DNA from 4 places in the Labrys sp. LIt4 genome. Region 3 is predicted to be linked to each of the others. Evidence: predicted binding sites of a transcription regulator. Region 3 holds the regulator's gene; each other region holds the start of a gene.
The links. Region 3 encodes PhoB, which activates phosphate uptake and scavenging genes when phosphate is short. Its sites were predicted from a motif close to TGTCATNNANCTGTCAT; they were not measured.
Positions count from the first base shown of each region.

Region 1: the regulator PhoB is predicted to act here: its motif matches at 1,931-1,947, upstream of ppk2 (polyphosphate kinase 2).
Region 2: the regulator PhoB is predicted to act here: its motif matches at 2,332-2,348, upstream of J8I29_RS24545 (alkaline phosphatase).
Region 4: the regulator PhoB is predicted to act here: its motif matches at 1,403-1,419, upstream of J8I29_RS29110 (DUF47 family protein).

Region 1 covers NZ_JAGIPY010000002.1:182,083-185,868, forward strand. The annotation lists gene J8I29_RS03790 (metallophosphoesterase) at 1-233, shown strand, start outside; gene J8I29_RS03795 (GMC family oxidoreductase N-terminal domain-containing protein) at 306-1,904, shown strand; gene ppk2 (polyphosphate kinase 2) at 2,041-2,961, shown strand; gene J8I29_RS03805 (glycine C-acetyltransferase) at 3,140-3,786, shown strand, end outside.
Region 2 covers NZ_JAGIPY010000017.1:94,574-98,359, forward strand. The annotation lists gene J8I29_RS24535 (methyltransferase domain-containing protein) at 1-226, opposite strand, end outside; gene J8I29_RS24540 (murein L,D-transpeptidase family protein) at 450-1,994, opposite strand; gene J8I29_RS24545 (alkaline phosphatase) at 2,501-3,786, shown strand, end outside.
Region 3 covers NZ_JAGIPY010000001.1:25,929-29,714, reverse strand. The annotation lists gene pstB (phosphate ABC transporter ATP-binding protein PstB) at 1-270, shown strand, start outside; gene phoU (phosphate signaling complex protein PhoU) at 305-1,024, shown strand; gene phoB (phosphate regulon transcriptional regulator PhoB) at 1,038-1,739, shown strand; gene J8I29_RS00110 (DUF6596 domain-containing protein) at 1,989-3,230, opposite strand; gene J8I29_RS00105 (YciI family protein) at 3,248-3,604, opposite strand; gene J8I29_RS00100 (aldo/keto reductase) at 3,690-3,786, opposite strand, start outside.
Region 4 covers NZ_JAGIPY010000029.1:11,353-15,138, reverse strand. The annotation lists gene J8I29_RS29115 (inorganic phosphate transporter) at 1-736, opposite strand, end outside; gene J8I29_RS29110 (DUF47 family protein) at 736-1,380, opposite strand; gene J8I29_RS29105 (helix-turn-helix transcriptional regulator) at 1,801-2,094, shown strand; gene hyfB (hydrogenase 4 subunit B) at 2,099-3,786, shown strand, end outside.

The sequences.
Region 1 (3,786 bases), on a different contig from region 3:
TGACGGTCTGCGGTCATACGCATGGCGGGCAGGTGGTCCTGCCCGGCATCGGAGTGATTCATGTTCCCTCGCGCTATGGCAACCGCTTTGCCTATGGCCATATCGTCGAGGGGGATCGCCACCTCGTCGTCTCGGGTGGCCTTGGCATGACGGGCCTGCCGGTGCGCTTCGGCGTGCCGCCCGAGATCGTGATGATCACCCTGGGGGCGGGGCTGCCGGCGTCCGAGGCCTAATCCGTTTGCACTCCTGCCAAAGTTGTGAAACACAACGAACTCGTCTGACAATTGGGGCGGGTTCTGATCGCAATGACTTACGACACCATCATCGTCGGCGGCGGCTCGTCTGGCTGCGTGACAGCCATGCGGCTCGTGCGCGATCTCGGCCAGCGCGTATTGATGCTGGAAGCCGGCCCCGCCCGCATGAATCCGATCATGCATATGCCGGCCGGCTACATGAAATATCTGGCCAAGGACACCTATCTCACCATGCATAGGATGGAGCGCCAGCCCCAGCTCGACGGGCGCGCGACCATCGTGCCGCAGGGGCGGGTGCTTGGCGGCGGTTCCTCGGTCAATGCCATGGTCTATATGCGCGGCCAGCCGGCCGATTATGACAATTGGGCCGACAATTACGGGGCGGAAGGCTGGCGCTATGCCGATATCCTTCCGCATTTCATCGCAATGGAAGGCAATGCCGATCTCGACACGCCGGTGCATGGCACCGCCGGTCCGCTCAAGGTCACCAGGCCGCTCTATACCTGCGAGATGACCAGGGCCTTCCTGGAAGCGCTTCCGTCTCTGGGCGAGCCGCTCAACCCCGACTTCAATTCCGGACGCCAGCGCGGCGTGGGCCTCATGCAGGGCACCATGGATCCGGCGACGAAGCGCCGCTGCTCGGCCGTGGATGCCTTCCTGCCGCTGGTGCGCGGCGACGAACGTCTGACCATCACCACCGAAGCGATCGTGACGCGCCTCGTCATCGAGGGGAACCGCTGCACGGGTGTGGACTATGTCGAGGGAGGCCGAACCCAGAGAGCGTCCGCCGCCACGGTGATCCTCGCCGCCGGCACCTATGTCACGCCCAAGCTCCTGATGCTGTCAGGCATCGGCCCGGCCGACCATCTCCTGCGCCACGGCATCAAGCCCCGGGTTGACCTGCCGGGGGTGGGAGAGAACCTGCAGGATCATTGCGAGGTGCCGGTGATCGCCGCCTCCAACGGTCGCTACGGCTATTTCGGCCAGGACAAGGGCTGGAACATGATCCGCAACGGCCTCGACTATCTCCTGCGCAAGCGGGGGCCGGTAACCACCACGGGCGTGGAGGCCTGCGTCTTCACCAATCCCGACGACCCGCAGGCCGATGCATCGCTGAAGATCTATTGCGTGCCGACTGTCTATCTCGACCGCGACATCACCGATGTCACCGCCTGCGACGGTGTGACCTTCACCACCTGCCTGCTCAGGCCGAAATCGCGAGGGACGGTGAGGCTGCGTTCGGCGGATCCGCTCGAGCCGCCGGTTGTCGACGGCGGTTTCCTCAAACATCCCGAGGATATCAGGCTGATGATCGCGGGCCTGCGTTTTGCCCGTTCCTTCCTTGACACTTCGCCGATCAAGGAGAAGATCTCCCATGAGATGCTGCCGGGTGCCGACAAGGTTTCCGACGCCGATTTGCACGCCCATTGCAAGCGTATGGTCAAGACCAACTACCACCCCGTCGGCACGGCGCGCATGGGACGGGACGATGATCCGATGGCGGTCCTCGATTCCCAGCTGCGTGTGCGCGGCGTCGAGGGCTTGCGCGTATTCGACTGCTCGGTGATGCCCGAGATCGTCAGCGCCAATACCAATGCCCCGGTGATGGCCATCGCCCATCGCGCCGTGGAGTGGCTGAAGACGGGCTGACCGCCCGGCGAGGAGCTTGCCGGACGTGTCACATAACTGAAATATTCCTGCACTACGCGCTTCACGAAAGCATGGGCCTATGGCGCCCGAGACATGCCTGGCCGATCGGAACGGCCTTCTCGCAAGGAGTATTCGCATGACGACGCCAGCGGATAGCAGACCCAATCTCGACCGTATCCGGCAAGAAATCGCCGATGGATATGATGAAGAACTCGAATTGGAGCTGGAAGAGGCACGCCTCGACCGCATTCTGGGGGATGCACCCGAGCTGGAGGAGCGCGATACGCTCGATCGCAAGATCTATTTCCGCGAGCTCTTCCGCCTGCAGCACGAACTGGTCGAGCTGCAGGACTGGATCCAGCACCACAAGCTGCGGGTGGTGGTGCTGTTCGAAGGGCGCGATTCCGCGGGCAAGGGCGGCGTGATCAAGCGCATCACCCAGCGCCTCAATCCGCGCATCTGTCGCGTGGCCGCCTTGCCGGCGCCCAACGAGCGTGAGCGCACGCAGTGGTATTTCCAGCGTTATGTCGCCCATCTGCCGGCCGGCGGCGAGATGGTGCTGTTCGACCGCAGCTGGTACAACCGGGCAGGCGTCGAGCATGTCATGGGCTTTTGCACCGATGCCGAATATGAGGAGTTCTTCCGCTCCGTGCCCGAATTCGAGCGCATGCTGGTGCGCTCGGGCATCATCCTGTTGAAATACTGGTTCTCGATCACCGACGAGGAGCAGGAATTCCGCTTCAACATGCGTATCCAGGATCCGCTCAAACAGTGGAAGCTGAGCCCGATGGACGTGGAATCGCGCCGGCGCTGGGAAGACTATACCAGGGCCAAGGAAGTGATGCTGGAACGCACCCATATTCCCGAGGCACCCTGGTGGGTGGTCGAGGCCGTGGACAAGAAGCGCGCGCGCCTCAACTGCATCAGCCATCTGCTCAGCCAGATTCCCTATGGCCAGGTCGAGCATCCGCCGGTCGTCCTGCCCGAGCGGGAGCGCCACGAGGATTATGTGCGCCATCCCGTACCCTCGGAAATGTATGTGCCGAACGTGTTCTGAAGCATTTTTGCCCCGAGTGTGGGCGACAAGGCCAGGGACGTCGCCCGTCATCGTGGCGCCTCGCTTCGCGGCCGGCCGAAGCGGGGCGCCATCCGCTTTTGGCATGATCTCATCATTTGAAGCGCGGTCGGTTTTGGCTTAGGCCTGTGAGCCCAAACAGGTACAAGGGAGCCGCCCGATGTCGCTCATCGATCATGTCAAATCCACCCTGACGGAAATCGCCAGGGACGGCTTGTGGAAGAGCGAACGCGAGATTGCCGGCCCGCAGCGCGCCCGCATCGAAGTGGCCGCCGAGGCCGGACGGCGGCCGATGCTCAATCTATGCGCCAACAACTATCTCGGCCTTGCCGACAATCCCGAGATCATCGCCACCGCCAAGCAGGCGATGGACGGCCATGGCTTCGGCATGGCCTCGGTGCGCTTCATCTGCGGCACGCAGACCCTGCATCGCGAACTCGAGCGCACCATCGCCCGTTATCTCAACAAGGACGATGCGATTCTCTTCGCCGCCTGCTTCGACGCCAATGGCGGGGTGTTCGAACCGCTGCTCGGCGCCGAGGATGCCATCGTCTCCGACAGTCTGAACCATGCTTCGATCATCGATGGCGTGCGCCTGTGCAAGGCCAAGCGCTATCGCTTCGCCAATGGCGACATGAACGATCTCGAAGTGCAGCTGCAGGCGGCCCGCGCCGACAATGCCCGCCACATCTTGATCGCGACCGACGGCGTCTTCTCGATGGACGGCTATCTCGCCGATCTGAAGACGCTTACGGAACTCGCCGGGCGCTATGGGGCGAATGTGATGGTGGATGATTGCCATGCGAC
Region 2 (3,786 bases), on a different contig from region 3:
TTTCAGGCCATTCCAGCACACCCTGCGTCGCCGGATTGAAAGAGACGACGCGTTCGGCCTCGTCCCGGAACATGGTGAGATAGGGGGCGGCAAAACCGATGCCGGCGACGCGCTGTCCACGCAGGTCGCTCCAGCGCGCCCGGATCTTGGTGGCGATCAGGCGACCGGCCACGATGCCAAGATTGGTCGAGTAGAAGTCGCGGAGATCGACGACATCGAGCGACATTGCAACCAACACCCACTTACGACAGCTGCAGGTCGACCCTGCAAACCGGAATGACGCCGCCCCGTGCCTTGCCAACTCCCGCCAGGACCGAGCGTCTCCGTGCCCTACCGATCGCGGGCACGCTGACAGTTGAAACCGTTCAGCCGGCAAGCGCAATAGAATGCGTGAGCCCTCTCCCATGCCGGGAAAGGGCTCACGGATCAATCGATCAAGAAAATCGGCGTCAGTTGGTCGCCGTAGCGCCCTGCTCGCCGCCCAGGCCCAGCCAGCGCTTGTAGAAGGGCTGCTCGGTCGGCGGATTGGTGATCGCCGGCGGCAGTTCGGCCATCTGCGCGGCCGGCAGTGCCGCCGCGGCCATCATCGGCTTGCCCGGCGTCAGCGTCTTTGCCTTGCCCGGCTTGGGCTTGGCATCGGGCACCGTGCCGGTCTGGATCGGATCGACCTTGATCGCCGCAACCGGCGAAGCCGGCTGCTCGGTCGGCGCAAAGCCAAGCCAGCGCGCATAGAAGGGCTGGCCTTCCGGCGCGGCCGAAGCCACCAGCTGGCTGGCCGGCGCACTGGAAGCAACCGGTGCAGCGGCCACCGCCACCGGCGTCTGCGGTATCGGAGCCGGCAACTTGCTGCCCATCAGGCGGGCATAGACGGCCTCCTGGCGCTTGGCGACAGCCTTGGGATCCGCCGCGCCCTTGATCGGCTTGCGGGCCACTGCGGCTTCCGAATAGAGCAGGCTTTCGGCTGCGGCATAGGTGACGCGATGGGCCGCATTCGCATCCGCTTCCGTCGCCGGGGCACCCGCGTCATTGAGCGCCACTTCGGTCACGTCGACGCGCGAATAGCTGAAGGGCCGATCCTTGCCGGGCACCGCCGACTGATCGACGGCACGCGCTGCGAACACCGGATTGGAACCGCCGTCCTGATAGATATAGTTGACGGCCTTGGTACCGGAGGCGATCAGCGCGGTGATCTTGGCATCGTCGCTGCGCCGCTTCTCGTAGACGGCGGCAGCCACGCTTTGGTTCGCCGGAGCGATACCGCACTCGGTCCCGCCATTGCCGTTGAAGACATAGCGGCCCTTGCAGACATCGACCTTCACCGTCTGCTTGGTGACCTCGAAATTGTCGGTGCCTTCCTTGAGATTCTGCCAGAAGCCGATATTCGGATTGCGGCGATTGCGGGCCATGTTCTCGGGCGTCATGCGGAAGGGCAGCGACTGCACCTGGAACGAAGCCTGGCCGCCCTGCAGCGCCTCGCGCGCCACGGCATAGATCTCGGCCACCTGCTTGTCGGTCATGGCAAAGCAGCCGCGCGAAGAGCAGGAGCCGTGCACCATGATGTTGCCGCCGGCGCGGCCGAGCTGACGATCGAAATTGTTGGGATAGCCGATGTCGAAGGACAGGTAATATTGCGAATTCGGATTGAGGCTGCTCATGCTCACGGCATAGAAGCCCTCGGGCACCTGCCGATCGCCCTCGCTCTTCTTCGGACCGAGCTGGCCCGACCAGCGGCAGACCGGATAGCTCTTGAGCAGGGCATAACGTCCACTCGATGTCTGCTTCCAGATTTCGAGTTCGGACTCCTTCTTGTAGATGCGCACCAGGATCGGCGCAGAACGCGCCATGCCCTTGGCCTGCATTTCGGCAATCAGCGCCTGCGGCACCGGGCTAGTCGAGCGAACACTTGCGCCATTCTGATTGGAACAGGCCGCCGCCAGCAAAAGAACCGGCACGGCCATTGCAATCTTGCGCATCAACTTGAAGTGAGCGGTCATGAACCAGTGAACCCGTGCAAAGTCAGTAATACAGACTAAGGGACATTTACAGTCAACGACCACTCGCCGCAAGTCGTGGGCCAATCGTGGTTACGCAACAGCGTGAACGAACTCTTAACGGCACAATGCCTGATTCCACGCCCTGCCGATAGGGGCCTTTCACCCGAAACTGGCTGGCGACCCTATAGATTTCCTCACCACTCGACAAGCATCGCCGCGACGAGACCTCGGACCGCACAGGACAATGGATTGCGGGATGGAGTCTTCGCCGCTCCCCCCGGGCGAACGAGCCGCCCCTATACTGCGTATGAAGCGGGCTGATCCTGAGCCTGCTCGCTGTCATGGACCTGTCGCACGCGCTGGCTATCCCTAGCGCAAAGCGCGTTCAGGGGGAACGCGCTGTCTTCCAGCTCTTTGTTTCGGCGCGTCTTTGCAAGTGCGGCACCTTCGCCAAACCGCGGGAGGCTCCAGTGACAAAGTCGGCTTCGCATCGCGAAAGGATTGCCATGCGCACGCTCCTCGCCGCTCTTGCGGTCACCACCATGCTGATCGGTCCCAGCCAGGCCGCGGGCATCTATCCTCTCGACCGCGCCACCATCCTGGCCGGCTCGCCCTTCGACTTCAAGGCCGAGTTCGCCGGCACCGTGAAGCCGGAGGATGTGCGCGTTACCGTCAACGGCCAGGACTACAAGGGTGTGTTCGGCAAGGACGTCGAGTTCATCGCCTCCGAAAAGGGCAAGGACGACAAGGATCTCGGCTCGGCGGTGCTGCTGCGCGGCCTCACCCTCGGCGTGCCCGGCACCTACAAGGTCGAAGTCTCGGCCGGCGGACAGAGTCGCAGCGTGACCTGGGACGTCTTCGGCACGCCCGCCACGCCCAAGGCCAAGAACATCATCTTTCTGCTCGGCGACGGCCTGACGGTCGCCAATCGCACCGGCGCGCGCATCATGTCCAAGGGCATGACCGAGGGCAAGGCCAATGGCCGTCTCAACATGGACGACCTCGACCACATGGCCTTCATCGGCACTTCGGCCACGGACGCCATCGCCACGGACAGCGCCAACACCATGTCGGCCTATATGACCGGGCACAAGACGGCGGTGAACGCTCTCGGTGTCTACGCCGACCGCACGCCCGCCACCCTGGATGATCCGCGTGTCGAGACTATCGCGGAGGCGCTGCGCCGCACGTCCAAGAAGTCGATCGGCGTGATATCCACCGCCGAGATCGAGGACGCCACCCCCGCCGCCGTGGTCGCCCACACCCGCAAGCGGGCCGACAAGGCAGAAATCGTCGGCATGTTCTACGACGTGAAGCCCGAAATCATCCTGGGCGGCGGCTCGGCCTATTTCCTGCCGAAATCGACCACCGGCTCCAAGCGCAAGGACGACAAGGACTATATCCAGCTCTTCAAGGATGCCGGCTACACTGTCGCCACCGACAAGGACAGCCTCGCCGCGGCTTCCGGCACCAATACCGGCAAGATCCTCGGCCTCTTCCACACCGGCAACATGGACGTGGCGCTCGACCGCAACCTGCTCAAGAAGGGCACGGTGGAGAAGTTCCCCAACCAGCCCGGCCTGGTCGACATGACCAAGACGGCCCTCGACCAGCTGTCCAAGAATCCGGAAGGCTTCTTCCTAATGGTGGAAGCCGCCACGGTCGACAAGATGTCGCATGCGCAGGATGGCGAGCGCTCGCTCTATGACACCATCGAATTCGACAAGGCAATCGGCGTGGCGCGCGAATTCGCCAAGACCCATCCCGACACGCTGATCGTCGCCACCGGCGA
Region 3 (3,786 bases):
GCGGTGAAACCCGAAGTCGTGCTGCTGGACGAACCGACCTCCGCTCTCGATCCGATCTCGACCGCCAAGATCGAGGAACTGATCGACGAATTGAAGCGGGACTTCACCATCGTCATCGTCACGCACAATATGCAGCAGGCGGCGCGTTGCGCGGATGTCACGGCCTTCTTCTATCTGGGCGACCTCATCGAGGTCGGCCAGACCAACAAGATGTTCACCACCCCGAACGACAGCCGTACGCAGGACTACATCACCGGCCGCTTTGGCTGATCCCCGGCCAGCGTCGAATTCATTTGGAGGCGGCATGTCCGACCATATCGTTACATCCTTCGATCAGGAACTGCGCGAACTGCGCAACATGATCGCCGAAATGGGTGGCTATGCCGAAAAGAGCGTAGCCGACAGCGTCGAGGCCCTGCTCAAGCGCGATACCCAGCGCGCCAAGGCGGTGATCGAACTCGACGCCGCGATCGACAAGCTGCAGCGCCAGGTCGAGGACCGCGCCATCCTGGTGATCGCCAAGCGCCAGCCACTGGCGCTCGACCTGCGCGAGATCGTCTCGGCCCTGCGCGTGGCCAACGACCTCGAGCGTATCGGCGACCTCGGCAAGAACGTCGCCAAGCGCGTGGTGGCGATCCATGGCCATATCCAGCCGACGCAGCTCTTCGGCGGCTTCGATCACATGGCCGATCTGGTACTCGAGCAGCTCAAGCAGGTGCTCGATGCCTTCGCCCAGCGCAATGTCGACGAGGCCCTCTCCGTCTGGCGTTCCGATGGCGAGATCGACGCGATGTACACCTCGCTGTTCCGCGAATTGCTGACCTATATGATGGAAGATCCGCGCAATATCGGCTTTTGCACCCATCTTCTGTTCTGCGCCAAGAACATCGAGCGCATCGGCGACCACGCCACCAACATCGCCGAGACGGTCCATTATCTCGTGACCGGTGAATCGCCGGCCGGCGAGCGGCCCAAGGCGGACAACAGCACCGATCTCGTCGACCTTCCTGTGCCGGCTAAATAACAAGGGATAGGCCATGCCTCCCAAAGTTCTGATCGTCGAGGACGAAGAAGCGCTGACCCTGCTGCTGCGCTACAATCTCGAAGCCGAAGGCTATGAGGTGGACAGCGTCGCACGCGGGGACGATGCCGAAATCCGCCTGCGCGAAAGTGTGCCGGACCTGGTTCTGTTGGACTGGATGCTGCCGGGCCTGTCCGGTATCGAGCTGTGCCGCCGCATCCGCATGCGGCCGGAGACGGAACGCCTGCCCGTGATCATGCTCACGGCGCGCGGCGAGGAAACCGAACGCGTGCGCGGCCTCGCCACCGGCGCGGACGACTATGTCGTCAAGCCCTTCTCCGTGCCCGAGCTGTCGGCCCGCGTGCGCGCCTTGCTGCGCCGGGCCAAGCCCGACCATGTCGCCTCCCTGCTCAAGGCGGGCGACATCTCGCTCGACCGCGAGACCAAGCGCGTCCATCGCGGCAATCGCGAGATCCGCCTCGGCCCGACCGAATTCCGCCTGCTCGAATTCCTGATGCAGGCGCCGGGCCGGGTGTTCGCGCGCGAACAGCTGCTCGACAGCGTCTGGGGACGGGACGTCTATATCGACGAGCGCACGGTCGACGTGCATGTCGGGCGTCTGCGCAAGGCGATGAACCGCACCCGCGAGATCGATCCGATCCGCACCGTGCGCGGCGCCGGCTATTCCTTCGACGAGACCTTCGCCAAGCAGTCCTGAGGGCGGTTTGCGGGGCATTGCCCACTCGCTTCGTTTCGCAAAGCCTGCGCGACGTAGAGAGTAATAGCAGTACGCTTTGAATTCGACTCATCGAACGTCATTGCGAGCGAAGCGAAGCAATCCAGGAGCCCCGAACTCCAGGCCTGCGAGTTGCTGGATTGCTTCGCCTTGCTCGCAATGACGGGCCGGGATTTCGCGATTTGGTGTAAGGGTGAGCCTCAGTGTCCGGCCTGCTCCCCCGCTCCGCGATCACGCCCCCAGATCCGCCTGCCGCCGCTGCAGATAGCGTCGGATGGCGGGGTCGCTCTCCAGGCCGATCGCCCGCGAATAGGCGTCGCGGGCGTCCTGCGGCCGCGCGGCCCGCGCCAGCAGGTCCGCCCGCGCCGCCCAATAGGGCTGGTAGTCGGCGATACGCCGGTCGCGAACGACCTCGTCGAGCGCGGCAAGGCCTGCCTCCGGCCCATCCAGACGTGCCAGGGCCACGGCATGGTTGATCGCGGCGACCGGCGAGGCCGTCAGCAGCACCAGTGCCTCGTAGAGGGTCGCGATCGCCGCCCAGTCGGTGGTTGCACAGATGCGCCGATGCGCATGAGCCGACTGCAGCGCTGCTTCGAGCTGATAACGCCCGATCCGCCCGGATCGGCCGGCCTCAGCCAGCAGGGCTTCCGCCTCCTCGATGAGAACGGCATTCCACAGCGACGTATCCTGCTGCTCAAGCGGGATATAGTCGCCCGACCTGCCGCGGCGGGCCTCCCGGCGCGCCTCGGCATGCAGCATCAGGGAAAGCAGGCCGAGCACCTCCGGCTCGTCCGGCAGGAGCGAGACCAGCAGCCGGCCGAGCCAGATGCCTTCCCCCGACAGATTGCGCTCGCGAGCCTGGGCGCCCTCCGGATCGGCCCAGCCCTCGGCATAGACGGCGTAGACGGCTTCCAGCACCGCATCGAGACGGCCGGGCAACTCATCGGGCTCGGGAATGCTGAAGGGAATGCGGGCCTGCTTGATCTTGAGCTTGGCGCGCACCAGCCGCTGGCTCATGGCCGCCGGCGAGACCAGGAAGGCGCTGGCGATGGCCCCGGCATCGAATCCCAATGTCGCCTGGAGGATCAGCGGCGCGCGCACGGACACATCGAGCGCCGGATGGGCGCAGGCGAACATCAGGCGCAGGCGCTCATCGGGAATGACATGCCGCTCGCCCTGCCCCGAGGCGAGGGTTTCGATATGGTGGATAACCTCGTTCGCCTTCTCGCCGCGCAACTTGGCGCGGCGGGCGGCGTCGATCTGCCTGCGGCGAGCCGTCGTCAGCAGCCAGGCCTCGGGGTTGGCAGGCACTCCGCCCGCCGGCCAATGCTCCAGGGCTGCCGCAAAGGCGTCGGCCAGGGCGTCCTCCGCGCCCGCAATGTCGCCGGAACGCGCCGCCAGAAGAGCGACGAGCCGTCCATAGCTGCGTCGCGCGACGGTTTCGGCAAGCGCGGCGGCGGGCGCTGAGGACACCGGCCGGGCCGTCCGGCTCAGTAGTCTTTCGGATCCCATATCGGCCGGACCTCGATGGTGCCGACGGCAGCACTCGGGCACCGCGCCGCCCAGCCGATCGCCGCATCCAGATCCGCCACATCGATGAGGTAGAAACCGCCCAGCTGTTCCCTGGTATCGGCATAGGGGCCGTTCAGCACCTGGGTCTTGCCATCCGCGATCCGCACCGAGGTGGCCGCCGCCGTCGGGCGCAGGCGATTCCAGCCCAGCAGGATCCCGGCCGATTGCAGGGCCTGGGTATAGGACTGATAGGCTGCCAGCATCGCCTGCTTGCTGGCGGGCTCCACCTTCTGCATGGCCTCTTCGGAACTGTAGATCAGAATAGCGAACTGCATGGTTCTCTCCTATGTCCGCCGGCGCATTATGCGCCGGCTCGACAATGACGCGCCATACCGTTCGCTTTCGACATCGCAGCTAAAATTATGCGCTCGCCTTGGTGAGCTGCTCGATCTCGGCCGATCCGAGATTGAGCTCGGTCGCCTTGACCAGGTCGGAAAGCTGCTCGACGCTGGTGGCG
Region 4 (3,786 bases), on a different contig from region 3:
CCATCGTGTGCACGATCCGCCAGCCGCCGGCCAACGTCCCGAGCGCCATCGCCGCCTGACAGGATAAGACGACCCAGAACGGCACATAGAAGCTGGAACCGAGATAGCCTTGCGAAAACAGCAGCACAGCGATGATGCCCATCGTCTTCTGGGCATCATTGCCGCCATGGCCCAGCGAATACAGCGAGGCGGAGACGAATTGGAGGACGCGGAAGGTACGATCGACGGCGAAAGGCGTTTGCCGGACGAAGATCCAGGACACGGCCAGAATCAGCACCAGAGCGAGGAAAAAGCCGATCGCCGGCGACAGGAAGATGGCCGCGACCGTCTTGGCAAGGCCTGAGAACACGATGGCGCTTCCGCCCGTCTTGGCGAGGCCCGCGCCTACAAGGCCGCCGACAAGGGCGTGCGAGGAGCTCGAGGGAATACCGAGCAGCCATGTGAGCACATTCCACACGATCGCACCCATCAGCGCGGCAAAGATCACCGCCGGCGTCACGATGCCGGGATCGATGATGCCGGTACCAAGCGTCTCGGCCACGTGCAGGCCGAAGAAAAGGAAGGCGATGAAATTGAAGAATGCCGCCCAGAACACGGCATATTGCGGCCTCAGCACGCGTGTCGAAACGATGGTGGCGATCGAATTGGCCGCATCGTGCAGGCCATTGAGAAAATCGAAAATGAGCCCGACGACGATCAGTCCGACCAGGAGCGGCAGAGCGAGAGCTGTTTCCATCAGACGTTCTCGATGACGATGCCGCTGATCTCGTTGGCAACATCCTCGAAGCGGTCGACGACCTTCTCCAGTTCGCCATAGATTTCGCTGCCGATGAGATAGGCCATGGCATTGTTGGTGCCATTGAGGCGGAAAAGGTTCTTCAGCCCCTCTTCGAAGAGCTCGTCCGATTTGTCCTCGACCCGCGTGACCTCTTCGGCAAGCGCGCTGAGCCGTGCCGAATTCGGCCCGATCTGTGCGAGCAACGGGATCGCCTCGGCCACCAGATGCGCAGCCTCCGCGATCAGCACACCCATCTCCCGCATGCCAGGCTCGAAGGCATGCTGTTCGAAGCGCCGAATGGTCTTCACCGTCTTGTTGAGCATATCGATCGCATCATCCATGGACTGGATCAGGTCCTTGATGTCACCGCGATCGAACGGCGTTATGAAACTGCGGCGGGTTGCTAGCAGCACTTCGCGGGTGATTTCGTCCGCTTCGCCTTCGAGTTCGACGATGCGGCTGCAGTGCGCTTCGATGTCGCCCTCGCCTGCAAGCATTGCCTTCATCGCCTCCGCCGCGCCGACGACCGTCTTCGAATGGCGCTCGAACAAGTGAAAGAACTTGTCTTCGCGCGGCAGAAGCTTCTTGAACCAGCTGAGCATGCATCGACTCCGGCTGCAGACCTGTCACATAACGGTCATAGATGAAAACCGTTGCGCGTAAAGGTCTGGTCGAGAAAGACCTCCACCGGGCGGTGGCCGCTTCGATCCTGCACCAGGCGGCGATGCGGCCATGTTCGAGTGATGCGCACATCCGTTCGTTCGCCGGTTCACCTCACGACGCAACACGCCACTGAATCGGATTGACCCGGCCCAGTTTTGCATCCGCTTCGCATCGAAGGTGAACGAAGTCCCCAGGAGGGGACTGCCGGCATTCACGGGAGATACAGGCATGGCGCCTCCCCCGCCGACGCGCCCTTTCGATTGAGGTATTAAACATCAATAATAACTGTTGATATAGTCATATATATGCACTAAACTGAAAATCATATATAAATTATGGCACTCAGTGAGCCTGAGGTAATGATCACTGCAGCGCAATTGCGGGCAGCCCGTGCCCTTCTCGGCATCGACCAGAGAAAGCTGGCCGCGCTCTCGGACCTTTCCGTGCCGACGATCCAACGCATGGAAGCGCGCTCGGGCCTCATCAGGGGCAATGTCGACTCCTTGATGAAGCTCGTGGAGGCCCTGTCGACGGCCGGTGTCGAACTGATCGGCGAGGACAGCGTCAGTCCGGCAGGCGGACGAGGCGTGCGCCTGAAGCCATCCGCCCCCAAGATTCCGAACGCCGCCGGCACGAACGGGATGGAGGGGTGAAGCCATGATGCTTGCCCTCGCTTTGGGATCTGTCGCGGCCCTGTTGGCCATTGCACTCGCGGCGCTTGCGGCAATCCGACTCTCGCGCGCAACGTCTCTTACCTATGCTGCGAGCCTGGGCGCGTCCCTGATGCTGCTCGCCACAGCCTTGGTCCAATTGCTCGGGCGCCTCCCCGCAGCGGATCTGCGGTTGCCGCTCGGCCTGCCCTGGATCGGCGCGAATTTTCACCTCGACGCGCTGAGTGCCTTCTTCCTTGCCATCATCAATCTCGGTGCTGCCGCTGCAAGCCTCTACGCGCTGGGCTATGGGAAGCACGAGCACGAGCCGGCCCGCGTATTGCCGTTCTACCCGGCTTTCCTGGCCGGCATGAACGCCGTCATCCTTGCGGCGGATGCCTTCGCCTTCCTGTTTTCCTGGGAAATGATGTCACTGGCCTCCTGGGCACTGGTGCTCGCGCATCATCGTGAGGACGACAACCTCAAGGCCGGCTATGTCTATATCGTGATGGCGAGTTTCGGTTCGCTGGTCCTGCTGCTGGCCTTCGGCCTCTTGGCCGGCAGCCAGGGGGGGTACGCTTTCGACCAAATACGCCATCACGTCCCGGCAGGGGCGGTGACCGCGACGGTGCTCGCTCTGGCGACGCTCGGCGCCGGCTCGAAGGCCGGCCTGGTACCTCTCCATGTCTGGTTGCCCCTCGCCCACCCGGCAGCGCCGAGCCATGTCTCGGCCCTCATGAGCGGGGTGATGACCAAGGTTGCGATCTATGCCTTCATCCGCATCGTGTTCGACCTGTTGGGCCCGCCGGATTGGTGGTGGAGCGTCCCGATCCTGGCCGCTGCCGGTGCCTCGGCGGTCCTCGGTATTCTCCAGGCCCTGATGCAGACCGATCTCAAGCGGCTGCTCGCCTATAGTACGATCGAGAATGTCGGGCTGATATTCGCCGGCCTCGGCCTGGCACTGGCTTTTCAGGCCAATGGCCTTCATGCGGCCGCCGCATTGGCCATGACGGCGGCCTTGTTCCACATCCTCAACCACACGCTGTTCAAGAGCGTGCTGTTCTTCGGCGCCGGCGCCGTCCTGACCGCAACCGGGCAGCGCGACCTCAACGCATTGGGCGGGCTCATTCACCGTATGCCTGTGACAAGCGTCGTCGTACTGGTCGCCTGTGTCGCCATCTCGGCCCTGCCTCCGTTGAACGGCTTTGCCTCCGAATGGCTGACGTTTCAGGCCATCCTGCTCAGCCCGCAGATCCCCCAATGGGGCCTCAAGCTGCTGGTTCCGGCCGTCGGAGCCCTGCTCGCCTTGTCGGCAGCCCTGGCGGCTGCCTGCTTCGTCCGCACCTTCGGCACGATTTTCCTGGGACGCCCCCGCACGCTCGCGGCACAGGAAGCCCGCGAGATCGATCGCTGGTCGCAAAGCGCGATGATCGTGCTCGCCAGCCTGTGCCTGCTGGCGGGAATTCTTCCGGGCCTCGTCATCGATGGTATCGCACCGGCCGTCTCCTATGCGGTTCAGGCCCGCATGCCGGCACAGGCCGGCGTGGATTGGCTCACCATCATACCGGTTGCCGCCAGCCGCAGTTCATACAATGGCCTGCTCGTCTTCGTCTTCATCACCTTTTCGGCGTCATTGTCGGCCTACGCCATCCACCGTCTGGCGTCGCGAGCCGTAAGGCGGGGTCCCGCCTGGGA